2 regions of the Methylobacterium sp. CCH7-A2 genome follow, and region 1 is predicted to be linked to the other one. Evidence: predicted binding sites of a transcription regulator. Region 1 holds the regulator's gene; the other holds the start of a gene.
What was found. The regulator LexA, encoded in region 1, represses DNA repair genes until DNA is damaged. The targets are predictions, from matches to a motif close to TGTTCNNNNTGTGTTCNG.

Region 1 (6,381 bases):
ACTGCGCGTTCTCGGCGAATCCGCGGCCGGGCGCTCCTTCGACGGCAGCGTGGCCGCCGGCGAGGCGGTCCGGATCTTCACGGGTGCGCCGATCCCCGAGGGCGCCGACACCATCCTGATCCAGGAGAACGCCGACGGTGTCGGCTCGGCCGCGATCACCGTTCGCGAGGGCGCGCCCAAGGGCAAATTCATTCGCAAGGCCGGGCTCGACTTCAGCGAGGGCGACCAGCTGCTCGCGGCCGGCACCCGGCTCGACAGCGCCGCGCTCGGGCTCGCCGCCGCCGCTGGCCACCCCGCGCTTGCGGTGCGCCGCAAGCCGCTGGTGGCGATCCTCGCCACCGGCGACGAGCTCGTGCTGCCGGGCGAGCCGGTCGGGCCCGACCAGATCGTCGCCTCCAACTCGTTTGCGCTGGCCGCGCTGGTCGAGCAGGCGGGCGGGAGCGTGCTCGATCTCGGCATCGCCCGCGACGACCATGCCGATCTCGCCGCCAGGATCGGGCAGGCGCGGGACGCCGGCGCGGATGTGCTGGTGACGCTGGGCGGCGCCTCCGTCGGTGCCCATGATCTCGTCCAGGAGGCGCTGAAGCGCGCCGGCATGGATCTCGGCTTCTGGAAGATCGCGATGCGGCCGGGCAAGCCGATGATGACCGGCCGGCTCGGCCCGATGGTCGCGATCGGCCTGCCGGGCAACCCCGTCTCCTCGATCGTCTGCGGGCATCTCTTCGTGGTGCCGGTGATCGAGGCCCTGCTCGGCATGCCCTCGCCCGAGCGCGACCGCAGCGAGCCCGGCTTGCTCGGGCGCGACATGCCGGCCAATGACGAGCGCGAGGATTATTTGCGCTCCAGCCTCGTCCTGACCGAGGCCGGCTGGGAGGCGACGCCGTTCGAGAGGCAGGATTCCTCGATGCTCGGCCTGCTCGCGAGGGCGCAGGCGCTGGCGATCCGCCCGGTTTTCGCGCCGGCGGCCCGCAAGGGCGATCCCTGCCGCTTCATTCGTCTGCGATAGGTCGCGGGCTGGCGCATCGGCTTGCGGAACACAACGCGAACGGGTATGGTGTTCGTGATTTGTTTCGAATCTGCGATGATCGGCAGATTTCAGAGCGCCGGCGGGGATCATGCTGACACGCAAACAGTTCGAACTGCTTCGCTTCATCCATGAGCGCCTGCGCGAGAGCGGCGTCCCTCCCTCCTTCGACGAAATGAAGGACGCGCTCGACCTCAAGTCGAAATCCGGCATCCACCGCCTGATCATGGCCCTCGAGGAACGCGGCTTCATCCGCCGCCTGCCGAACCGGGCACGGGCGCTCGAAGTGATCAAGCTGCCGGATGGCGCGGGTGGTGGCCTCCAGGGCGGCGCGCGCCGCTTCAATCCCTCCATCGTCCAGGGCGGGCTCGGCAAGGAGACGCCGCCGGCCAAGGACGGGCTGCCCGGCCGGGCGCGCCCGGTGGAGGCGATGCCGGAAGACGCCCGCAACACGATCGCGATCCCTGTCATGGGCCGCATCGCGGCGGGCACGCCGATCTCGGCGATCCAGAGCCGCAGCCACAGCGTCGCCCTCCCCGCCGACATGCTCGGCTCCGGTGAGCATTTCGCGCTGGAGGTCCGCGGCGACTCGATGGTCGAGGCCGGCATTCTCGACGGCGACACGGTGGTGATCCGGCGCCAGGACACCGCCAATACCGGCGACATCATCGTCGCCCTGATCGACGACGAGGAGGCGACGCTGAAGCGGCTGCGCAAGCGGGGCTCCTCGATCGCGCTGGAGGCAGCCAATCCGGCTTACGAGACGCGGGTGCTGGGACCGGACCGGGTCAAGATCCAGGGTCGGCTTGTCAATCTGATGCGGCGCTACTGACGGGCCGGCGCTAGGGCAGGCGCTCGGTATCGGGCGCCTCCTCGGCCGGTGGCGGCCCAGCCGGGCCCGCAGTTGTCGGCGCGGGCTGGGGACGCCGGCGGCTCCAGGGCCGGTCGCCCGCATCCTGCGCCGCGTGGTTTTGCCAGCCGGAGCGAGTCCGAACCAGGGCTGTCGCGCCATCGCGCTGCAACGTCATCCGGTCGATCAGCCGCGCGCGGCAGGCCGCCGTCCAGGGAATCGGCGTCACCACCACATCGGCGCGGCGGCAATCCTCGATGATGGCGAGCCGGTCCTGCGCATAGGCGATGCTGTGGCCCTCTCTCGTCATCAGCACGCAGCCGCGCGGATCGCAGGCCGCGCCCTTGCGCAGCGACGGGTCGTCGGGCTGGCGGCCGTCGCCATCCGCCGTCAGCCATTGCTGCAGGACGAAGCGGCTCGGCTTGCCGGCGATCACGAGCAGGCCGTCCTTGCCGCGCACCGCGAGGCCCGAGCCGTCGCGCTCGATCAGGATCGCCGGCTTCTCCGGTTTGGCCGCGACGGCCACGCCGCCGACCAGCGGCAGGATCGCCAGCAGACGCAGCTTCGTCGTCCACAGCGTCGCCCAGAGCAGCGCGGCCGAAAAGCAGCCGAGCGCGGCCGGGCCGAAGGCGGCGAGCACCAGGGTCGAGTGATCGATGGTCGCGACCCAATGCGCCAGTTTGAGCACCACCTCCGAGGCCAGGCCCATGAGCCACCAGGCCGGCGCGTCCAGCCCGAAGGGATAGGCGAGCACCCCGAAGACGGCGGCCGGCATGACGAAGAGGGAGACGAAGGGCAGAGCCAGCGCGTTGCCGAGCAGGCCGAAAGGGTTGAAGGTCTGGAAATGATAGGCGCCGAAGGGCGCCGTCGCCGCCGTCGCCAGCAGGGTCGTGACGACGATGCCGGATGCGGCGACCCAGAGCGGGCGCAGCGGCCAGGGCAGTGCGGGCGGCGGCTGCAACCGGCCGCGCTCCTCCCAGCGCTCGGCAAAGGCGATCAGCGCCGCCACGGCACCGAAGGACATCTGGAAGCTCGGCCCCAGCAGCGCCTCGGGCTCGCGCAGCAGCACGATCATCGCCGCCAGCGCGAGGTTGCGCATGCTCAGCGCCGGGCGGTCGACGAGGATTGCGCCCAGCATCACCAGCGTCATGATCAGCGAGCGTACGGTGGCGACCTCCGCTCCCGAGAAGACGCAATAGGCGACCGAGCCCGCCATCGCCGCGAGCGCGGCGAGCTTCTTGACCGGCAGGCGCAGCGCCACCGTCTGTGACAGGGCGAGCAGCGCCCGCACCAGCCAGAAGATCGTCCCGGCGGCCAGCACCATGTGCAGGCCCGAGATCGAGACGATGTGGTAGATCCCGGCCGCCCGCAGATCGGCATTGGTGGTTTCGGTGATCAGCCCGCGCTTGCCGGTGACCAGCGCCGCCGCCATCGCCCCTGCCTGCCCGCCGGCGACCGAGGCAATGCGCTGGGTCAGGGCGTTGCGGGCGCCGTCGATCGCCGCCGCCAGGCGCAGATCCCAGTCGGGCGGATGCGGCGGCGGGCTGAGCGCGATCTTGCCCGAGATGCTGCCGACGGCGCCGATGCCGCGGAAGAAGGCGTCGCGCCCGAAATCATAGCCGCCCGGCCGGGCCGGCCCCGGCGGCGGCAGCAGCCGCGCCACGGCCGCGACATGGTCTCCGGGCGCCACGGTCCCGGAGCGGATGTTGACGCGCACACGCTTCGGCCAGAACGGCCGGTCGAGCCCGGCGATCCCCGTCACGCGGATGACGAGCCGAGCGCCGGCATCGCGCGCCTCCACCGATTCCACGAAGCCTGAGACCTGGCCGACGCGCGGCCGCTCCAGCATCGGGGCGGCGATCGTCGCCGTGCGCCAGGCCGCCGCAGCGAAGCCGGCAAACAGGGCGGCGACAGCGAGGCACACCCAGGCCGGCCGCGGGCGCCCCCGCAGCAGGATCGCGCCAGCCGCGGAAAGCGCGAGCCCCGTCAGCGGCGCCCAGAGCGCCGGTTCGGCATCGGCGGCGAAATAGAGCAGGATGCCGATGCCCATCGCGACCGGCAGCCAGAGGAAGAGCCGGCGCCGCTCGGCCTCGCGCGACAAGGCGGCGAGCACTGCGTCGCGCCATTCGCCCAGCGCCAGTCCGAACCTGATACCGCCGAAGCGACCGTCCGGCCGGTGCCATACGAGGGCGGCCGCCAGCGCCCCGCGCCGCGGCACCCGCTCCCCCTGCCCTGGCGGCTTCGCCGTCATGGCCTGCCCCCGTCCTGCGCCGGCGCGCCGGGCTTCGAACTGGCCCTTAACGGCGGCGGCTCAGGCATGTTACAGGGGCCGCGCCGGATGTCATGTCCGCTTCGGTACGCGCTGCGACAGGGCGTGCCGCTCGATCTTTTCCCGCCCCTTTCAGGGTCCTTCTCCCAAGGTCCCGCCGGAGCCCTGCCATCCATGAGCGACGCCGTCGTCACGCGCTTTGCGCCCTCGCCCACCGGCTTCCTGCATATCGGCGGCGGGCGTACGGCGCTGTTCAACTGGCTCTATGCGCGCCGCCATGGCGGCAAGATGCTGCTGCGCATCGAGGACACCGACCGCGAACGCTCGACCGAAGCTGCGATCGGCGCCATCCTCGACGGGCTGAAATGGCTCGGCCTCGATTGGGACGGCGAGACCGTCTACCAGTTCGCCCGCGCCGAGCGGCACCGCGAGGTGGCGCATCAGATGCTGGCCAGTGGCCATGCCTATCGCTGCTACGCCACGCCGGCCGAACTGGACGAGATGCGCGAACAGGCCAAGGCTGCCGGCAAGCCGATGCGTTATGACGGGCGCTGGCGCGACCGCGATCCCGCGACGGCTCCCGAAGGCGTCAAGCCGGTGATCCGGCTGCGCGCACCGCAGACCGGCGAGACCGTGGTGGAGGACGAGGTCCAGGGCCGCGTCGTCTGGCAGAACGAGAATCTCGACGACCTCGTGCTGCTGCGCTCGGACGGCAACCCGACCTATATGCTCGCCGTGGTGGTCGACGACCACGACATGGGCGTGACCCATGTCATCCGCGGCGACGACCACCTGACCAATGCCGCGCGCCAGACCCAGATCTACCAGGCGCTGGGCTGGAAGGTCCCGAGCATGTCGCATATCCCGCTGATCCATGGCCCGGACGGCGCCAAGCTCTCGAAGCGCCACGGCGCGCTCGGTGTCGATGCCTATCGCGAGATGGGGTACCTGCCGGTGGCGCTGCGCAATTATCTGCTGCGCCTCGGCTGGAGCCATGGCGACCAGGAGATCTTCTCGACGCAGGAGATGATCGAGCTGTTCGACCTCGGCTCGATCGGCCGCTCGGCCGCGCGCTTCGACTTCGCCAAGCTCGAGAGCCTGAACGGGCTCTATATGCGCCAGTCCTCCGATCACGACCTGCTCGACGCGCTGAAGGTGATCCTGCCTGAGATCGGGCCGGCGCGCGGCCTCGGCCCGACCCTGTCGCCCGAGCTGGAGCAGCGCTTCCTTGCCGCGATGCCGGGGCTGAAGGAGCGCGCCAAGACGCTCGTCGAGCTGCTCGACAGCGCCTACTATCTTTATGCGGCCCGGCCGCTTCAGCTCGACGCCAAGGCAGCGGCCCTGCTGGACGAGGCCGGTCGCCAGCGTCTGCCCGGGCTCGCCCAGGCGCTCGCCGCCATCAACGACTGGTCGCTCGAGGCGCTGGAAGCCGCCGTGCGCGGCTATGCCGAGGCGCATGGGCTCAAGCTCGGCCAGGCGGCGCAGCCCCTGCGCGCTGCACTGACGGGCCGCGCCATGTCGCCTGGCCTGTTCGATGTGATGGCGGTTCTGGGGCGCGAGGAAACCCTTGCTCGCCTGGCCGATCAGAGCTGAGCAAGACGCGGTGCGGACCGTCTTTCGGCTCGGTTGAACCGGGTCTGCAAATGGTCTAGTGACGCCGGACACGGCCGCTGCGGCGAGAGCCGGAGCGGGCATAAATATTGCTTGAAAATCAGTCGGATGAACCGCTCTGCCCACCTGCCCGCGCCCGCGCCGACACGACAGCGTCATGTCGGTCCGCTTTGACGACGGACAGGTTTCATGGACGACCGTGAACGGACAGAGCGCGACCCCGCCTGAAAAGCAGCGAGCCTGAAAGGATCGGTATCGATGAGCGGAACCACCAGCCAGCTTCAGGTCGACGGCAAGACCGTCGATATGGCGATCAAGACGGGTTCGATCGGCCCGTCCGTCATCGACATCGGCAAGCTCTACGCCCAGACGGGCATGTTCACCTACGACCCTGGCTTCACCTCGACGGCGAGCTGCGAGTCGCAGATCACCTATATCGATGGCGACGAGGGCGTTCTGCTCTATCGCGGCTACCCGATCGAGCAGCTCGCCGAGCATGGCGACTTCCTCGAGACCTGCTATCTGCTGCTGGAAGGCGAACTGCCGACCGCCGCGCAGAAGGCTGATTTCGATTATCGCGTGACGCGCCACACCATGGTGCACGAGCAGATGGCCCGCTTCTTCCAG
Region 2 (6,381 bases), on a different contig from region 1:
CCGGCGATCTCCTGGACCGGATCCTGCGCCTCGCCGCCGCCGCCCATGGCGAGCTTCTTGCGAGCCTCGGACAGCTCGCGCTCGAGCTTGCGGCGCTCCTCGATCAGCGCGGCCAAGCGTGGGCCGGCCTCGTGCGCGGGCACCTTGAGCAGGCTGGCGAGGCCATCGAGCAGACGCGACTCGGTGTTGAGCCGCAGGCGGGCGCCGTTGCCGGTCATCGCCTCGAGACGGCGGACGCCGGCGGCGACCGCGCTCTCACCGACGACGCTGACGAGGCCGATATCGCCGGTGCGGCCGGCATGGGTGCCTCCGCAGAGCTCGACCGAGAAGGCGCGGCCAGTCGCATTCGTGCCCATCGAGACGACGCGGACCTCGTCGCCGTACTTCTCGCCGAAGAGGGCGCGGGCGCCCGAGGCGATGGCCTCGTCGACGCTCATCAGCCGCGTCGAAACCGGCTCGTTCCTGAGCACGATGGCGTTGGCGATCTCCTCGACCTCGCGCAGCTCCTCGTCCGAAATCGGCTTGGGATGCGAGAAGTCGAAGCGCAGGCGCTCGGGCGAGACCAGCGAGCCCTTCTGCGCGACATGGTCGCCGAGCACGAGGCGCAGGGCCTCGTGCAGCAGATGGGTGGCGGAGTGGTTGGCGCGGATCGCGGTGCGGCGGGCATGGTCGACCGTCAGTTCGACGGCGGCGCCGCGCTTCAGCACGCCCTCCTTGACCGTGACGGCATGGGCGAAGACATCGCCGAGCTTCTTCTGGACGTCGCCGACCTCAGCCAGGAAGCCGGCGCCGCGGACCGTACCGGCATCGCCGACCTGGCCGCCGGACTCGCCATAGAACGGCGTCTGGTTGACGATCATCAGCCCGCTTTCGCCGGCGGCGAGCGTCTCGACCTCGGCATTGTCACGGATCAGCGCGGTGATGACGCCCTCGGCGGTCTCGGTGTCGTAGCCGAGGAATTCGGTGGCGCCGAGCCTGTCACGCAGCGGGAACCAGAGCTTCTCGGTGGCGGCCTCGCCGGTGCCGGCCCAGGCGGCGCGCGCCTTGGCCTTCTGCTGCTGCATGGCGGCATCGAAGCCATCCGTGTCGACGGTGACGCCGCGCGCGCGCAGCGCGTCCTGCGTCAGGTCGAGCGGGAAGCCGTAGGTGTCGTAGAGCGTGAAGGCGACCTCGCCCTTGAGGCTCTGGCCGGCGGTCAGGTCCTTCGCGGCGTCGTCGAGCAGGGTCAGGCCGCGGGCGAGCGTGGTGCGGAAGCGGGTTTCCTCGAGCTGCAGCGTCTCCGAGATCAGCGCCTCGGCGCGCAGCAGCTCGGGATAGGCGCGGCCCATCTCGCGGGTCAGCACCGGAACGAGGCGGTGCAGCAGCGGCTCCCTGGCGCCGAGCAGCTGCGCATGGCGCATGCCGCGGCGCATGATCCGGCGCAGCACATAGCCGCGGCCCTCGTTCGAGGGCAGCACGCCGTCGGCAATCAGGAAGGCCGAGCAGCGCAGATGGTCGGCGATGACGCGGTGGCTCGCCTTCATCGGCCCGTCGGAGGGGACATTGGTGAGGTCGGCGATGGCGGAGATCAGCGCCGCGAACAGGTCGATCGCATAATTGTCATGGGTGCCCTGGAGCACGGCGGCGATGCGTTCCAACCCCATGCCGGTGTCGATCGAGGGGCGAGGCAGGTTGGTTCGAACGCCGCCCGCCGCCTCCTCATACTGCATGAAGACGAGGTTCCAGATCTCGATGAAACGGTCGCCATCCTCGTCGGGCGAGCCGGGCGGGCCACCGGGGATGTGGTCGCCATGGTCGTAGAAGATCTCAGAGCAGGGGCCGCAGGGGCCGGTGTCGCCCATGCGCCAGAAATTATCCGACGTCGGGATGCGGATGATGCGGGAATCGGGCAGGCCGGCGATCTTCTTCCAGAGGCCGTGGGCCTCGTCGTCCTCGGAGAAGACGGTGACGGTCAGCTTCTCCTTGGGCAGGCCGAATTCGCGGGTGACCAGCGTCCAGGCATGGCTGATCGCCTGTTCCTTGAAATAGTCGCCGAAGGAGAAATTCCCCAGCATCTCGAAGAAGGTGTGGTGGCGGGCCGTGTAGCCGACATTGTCGAGGTCGTTGTGCTTGCCGCCGGCGCGGACGCATTTCTGCGCGGTGGTGGCCCGGACGTAAGGCCGCTTCTCCTGGCCGGTGAAGACGTTCTTGAACTGCACCATGCCCGAATTGGCGAACATCAGCGTCGGGTCGTTGCGCGGCACGAGCGGGCTCGACGCCACCACCTCATGGCCCTGGCCCTTGAAGTAGTCGAGGAAGGTGGACCGGATTTCGTTGACGCCGCTCATCGCTGTTCGAACTCTTGGCTATCGGGCTGCCCTCCGGGCAGGGCCGGCGGTTTCAAGCGTTCTAGTGAGGCGGCCTGCCGCTGTCGAGAGAGTGAAGAGCGCAAGGCGTTGAGCCCAAACGACAACGGGCGACCCGAGGGCCGCCCGTGTTTCGTGTGACGCCATTCTCGGGCGAAGCGCTCGGGTCCGATCTCTGATCGGCCCAAGGATAAACTCCGCGTAGACCCGAGAATCTCTCGGCAGGAGATGCTCGGGTCAAGCCCGAGCATGACGCCGGTGAGAGCCTTCCCTCAGGCCTCGCCCTCGTCGAGATCATCCGCCGTCGGGGTCGCCTGGTCGAGGATGCGCTCGGCGACGAGACCCGAGTTCTGGCGGATCGTGGCCTCGATCTTGGCCGCGACCTCGGGATTGGCCTTGAGGAAGCTCTTGGCGTTCTCGCGGCCCTGGCCAAGGCGCTGGCTGTCGAAGGAGAACCAGGCGCCGGACTTCTCGACCATGCCGGCCTTGACGCCGAGATCGATCAGCTCGCCGACCTTGGAGATGCCCTCGCCGAACATGATGTCGAACTCGACCTGCTTGAAGGGCGGCGCGACCTTGTTCTTGACGACCTTGACGCGGACCTGGTTGCCGGTGGCCTCGTCGCGCTCCTTCAGCGTCGAGACGCGGCGGATGTCGAGGCGCACGGAGGCGTAGAACTTCAGCGCGTTGCCGCCGGTCGTCGTCTCCGGAGAGCCGTACATCACGCCGATCTTCATGCGGATCTGGTTGATGAAGATGACCATGCAGTTCGAGCGCGAGATCGAGGCGGTCAGCTTGCGCAGCGCCTGGCTCATCAGGCGGGCCTGGAGGCCGGGCTGGACATCGCCCATCTCGCCCTCGATCTCGGCGCGCGGGGTGAGGGCTGCGACCGAGTCGACGACCAGCACGTCAATCGCGCCGGAGCGGACGAGGGTGTCGGTGATCTCGAGCGCCTGTTCGCCGGTGTCGGGCTGGGAGATCAGCAGGTCGTCGAGATTGACGCCGAGCTTGCGGGCATAGACCGGATCGAGCGCGTGCTCGGCATCGACGAAGGCGCAGACGCCGCCCTTCTTCTGGGCCTCGGCGATGGTGTGCAGCGCCAGCGTGGTCTTGCCGGAGCTTTCCGGTCCGTAGATCTCGATGACGCGGCCGCGCGGCAGACCGCCGACGCCGAGCGCGATGTCGAGGCCGAGCGAGCCGGTGGAGACGGTCTCGATCTCGATCGCCTGCTGGTTCTTGCCCAGGCGCATGATCGAGCCCTTGCCGAAGGCGCGTTCGATCTGCGAGAGCGCCGCATCGAGCGCCTTGGCCTTGTCCATCGAGGACCCTTCCACGAGTTTGAGATTCGCCTGACTCACGATCTGCGCTCCTTATGGCAGGGGCACGGGGACATCTCAATCCGCGCCGGTGAGCGAGAATGGTCATGGTTTGTTCTCGCGCGCAAGTTCTTTCTTCGTTCTCGTTTCGCGCCTGCTGACAGGAGATGGCAGGAGGGTCTAGTGGAGGCGCGAAAGATATTTGGCGGCGGCGCTTCGGAGCTATTTGGCGGAGTTAGGGGCTAAGTCGTTGAAATCGTTTGAGGTTAATGATCGCCAATCCGCGCAGTCGGTTATGCGTATTGTGAGCTTCGCCAGTTATCTCCGAAGATATTGAAATATCAGCACTTATTGCGGAACCCAGCGTTTGGGCCGACTGCGGATTTTTGCGATTGCCGAACCGATTGCCGAACTATGCCTCGGGGTCATCCGGCTTGATGTTTAGCTCCCGGAGTTGGTCATACTCCCCTGCTATCTGAACCGCGAAGCTGCCGGCCGTTCGCCTTATGCGAGCCGGGTCTCGCTCCCTCTTAGGCGTCATAGTCCATCGCAGGTACTCGTCGAAATCAATTGAATTGAAGAATTCCTCGCCAAAAACCTCTATCATGGCCTGCTGTAAATCGTGATGTTCTAGCCTGAACCGGCCTTGGATCGGGTAATCAGCAGTTACCCCGAGCAGCGAGCACAGTCGAACGTATACGTCCAGCGGCATTCGCGCCTTTTTATACATGTAGTTTTGCAGGCTGCGATACGGAATATCCAGCGACTTCGCGAGATCGGCTAGCTTCAATTTACGCCGCGCCATGATAGCGCGCAGCGCTTCAACAATGTCTGATTCTGATACATCGACCATTGACAACACCAAATTCTGGTGCATTTAATGACAAATGCACCATACGATACTCAAACCTCGAACCGCTTCGATCGTGATCGGATCGCAAGATACTTATCTCGCGGTCCGAGCGGCGCTTGTAGCTCGCGGCACCACACTAAACGCGTGGTGTAAGGTCAACAGCCTTAACAGGCAAACCGTCGAAAAGGCGCTCAAAGGCCTCAGGCATAGCCGTAACGGCGCCCAGATAAGGCAGAGGCTCGTGGACGAGCTTTTCGGACGGTCGGCCGCGTGATGGCTTACATCACCCTGCCAGAACTGGCGGAGCTGGCGGGCATATCCGAGAGGGCGGCGGAAAAGGCCGTCGCACGTTCGCGTCGAGAGGCTGGCTACCGCTGGCGAGATGTTGTCCTTGTCAGTCGAACTGTTTGCGGTCGTGGCGGCCGCTCGGGCCTCTGCTATCAGGTCCGCGTCGATAGCCTACCGGCCGAGCTTCAACGTCGCTTCAACGAGCTTTACGGCGAGCCGGCGCCGCAGCTCTTCGACGGCCTTAAGGGCTATGAGGAGCGGGAGTTTCGCCGCCACGTCATCGCTGATGCTCTCGCCCATCCCAAAGGATCGATCGAGCGTGGCGAGGCCATCCGGCGGGCGGCTGCGCAGGAGCGGTGGCGCCCTGGGCGCAAGCCCTTCCATGTATCCGAGCGGTCGATTCAGCGCTGGCTAGACGCAGCTGAGAAGCACGGTGATGCCGGCCTCGGCCGCCGCAAGCGGGCTGATGCTGGTGAAGCAGCAGTCATCCTCTCCCGCGCCTGGGACAAGGCCGTGCCGTTCGACGACGAGACGAAGAACCGGATCGCGGAGGAGCTGCGCCAGCATGTGCGCGGTCTGACAAAGAAGGGCATCAGCGGCTCACAGCTGAAGCTGCTGGCCAGCACGAAGCTCGCCACGCTCACGCGCCAGGCCGGCTTCGAGCCGGGCGAAGGCGCCCGCTTCTGCGAGGTTCCGCAGCCCTTCCTGGAGCGTGAGAAGCACTTTCGCAACGTCTACAAGTTCAACACCGATCGGAAGGCGCATGACGACGAGCGGCGGGCACGCGTGCGCCGGACCCGCGACGGCCTCATGCCGATGGATATCGTCTTCGCGGACATCCATCCGATCGACATCTACTGCACCCGCAATGACGGCTCGCTGGCGACGCCGCGCGGCATCTCTTGGCTCGACTCCGCGACCAACCGCATCTTCATGGATGTGGTGCTGCTGGAGAAAGGCGAGGGCATCACGAATGCCCATGTCATCGGCAGCTTCATGCGGATGGTCCGGGAGTGGGGCTGTCCCCGCGCGCTCTATTACGACAACGGCTCCGAATACAATTGGATGGCTTTCGTCGGCGATGCTCTGAAGCTGATCGACCAACAGGCGAGAAGCTACTTCGACCGGATCGAACCATGGGCTGAGCGCCGTTCCAACATCGTCCAGTCGCTTCCTTACAATGCCCCAGCAAAGCCAATTGAAGGCATCTTCAAGGTGCTGGAGCAGGGCTACTTCCGGCACATTCCCGGTTGGGTCGGCGGCGACCGTATGCGGAAGAAGACGGCGAATGTGGGCAAGGAGCCCGAGCCGTTTCCCGGCAGCTTCGACGAGCTGCGCGGCGTGATCCAGGCTCAGCTCGCCTCCTACCATGCGATGCCGTCCGGCAAGCGCAGCTCGCTCAAAGGCCTGTCACCTAATGGCTCACTGTCAAAGGCAATCGGCGCCGGGTGGGGCATGACCATGGTGAATCCCGATGCCTTCCGGATAGCGTTCTCTCGGCCGGAGCCGAGGAAGCTGCATCAGGGCGCGATCCGTTATGGCGGCCGCGTTTGGACCAGTGACGCGCTCATGGCGCATC

Region 2: the regulator LexA is predicted to act here: its motif matches at 3,789-3,806, upstream of recA (recombinase RecA).

Annotation. Positions count from the first base shown of each region.
Region 1 is NZ_LSKN01000289.1:147,242-153,622, reverse strand. It holds gene glp (gephyrin-like molybdotransferase Glp) at 1-1,006, shown strand, start outside; gene lexA (transcriptional repressor LexA) at 1,116-1,856, shown strand; gene AX750_RS21935 (ComEC/Rec2 family competence protein) at 1,867-4,125, opposite strand; gene gltX (glutamate--tRNA ligase) at 4,318-5,736, shown strand; gene gltA (citrate synthase) at 6,013-6,381, shown strand, end outside.
Region 2 is NZ_LSKN01000330.1:3,331-9,711, forward strand. It holds gene alaS (alanine--tRNA ligase) at 1-2,327, opposite strand, end outside; gene recA (recombinase RecA) at 2,618-3,703, opposite strand; gene AX750_RS25115 (helix-turn-helix transcriptional regulator) at 4,074-4,514, opposite strand; gene AX750_RS25125 (Mu transposase C-terminal domain-containing protein) at 4,788-6,381, shown strand, end outside.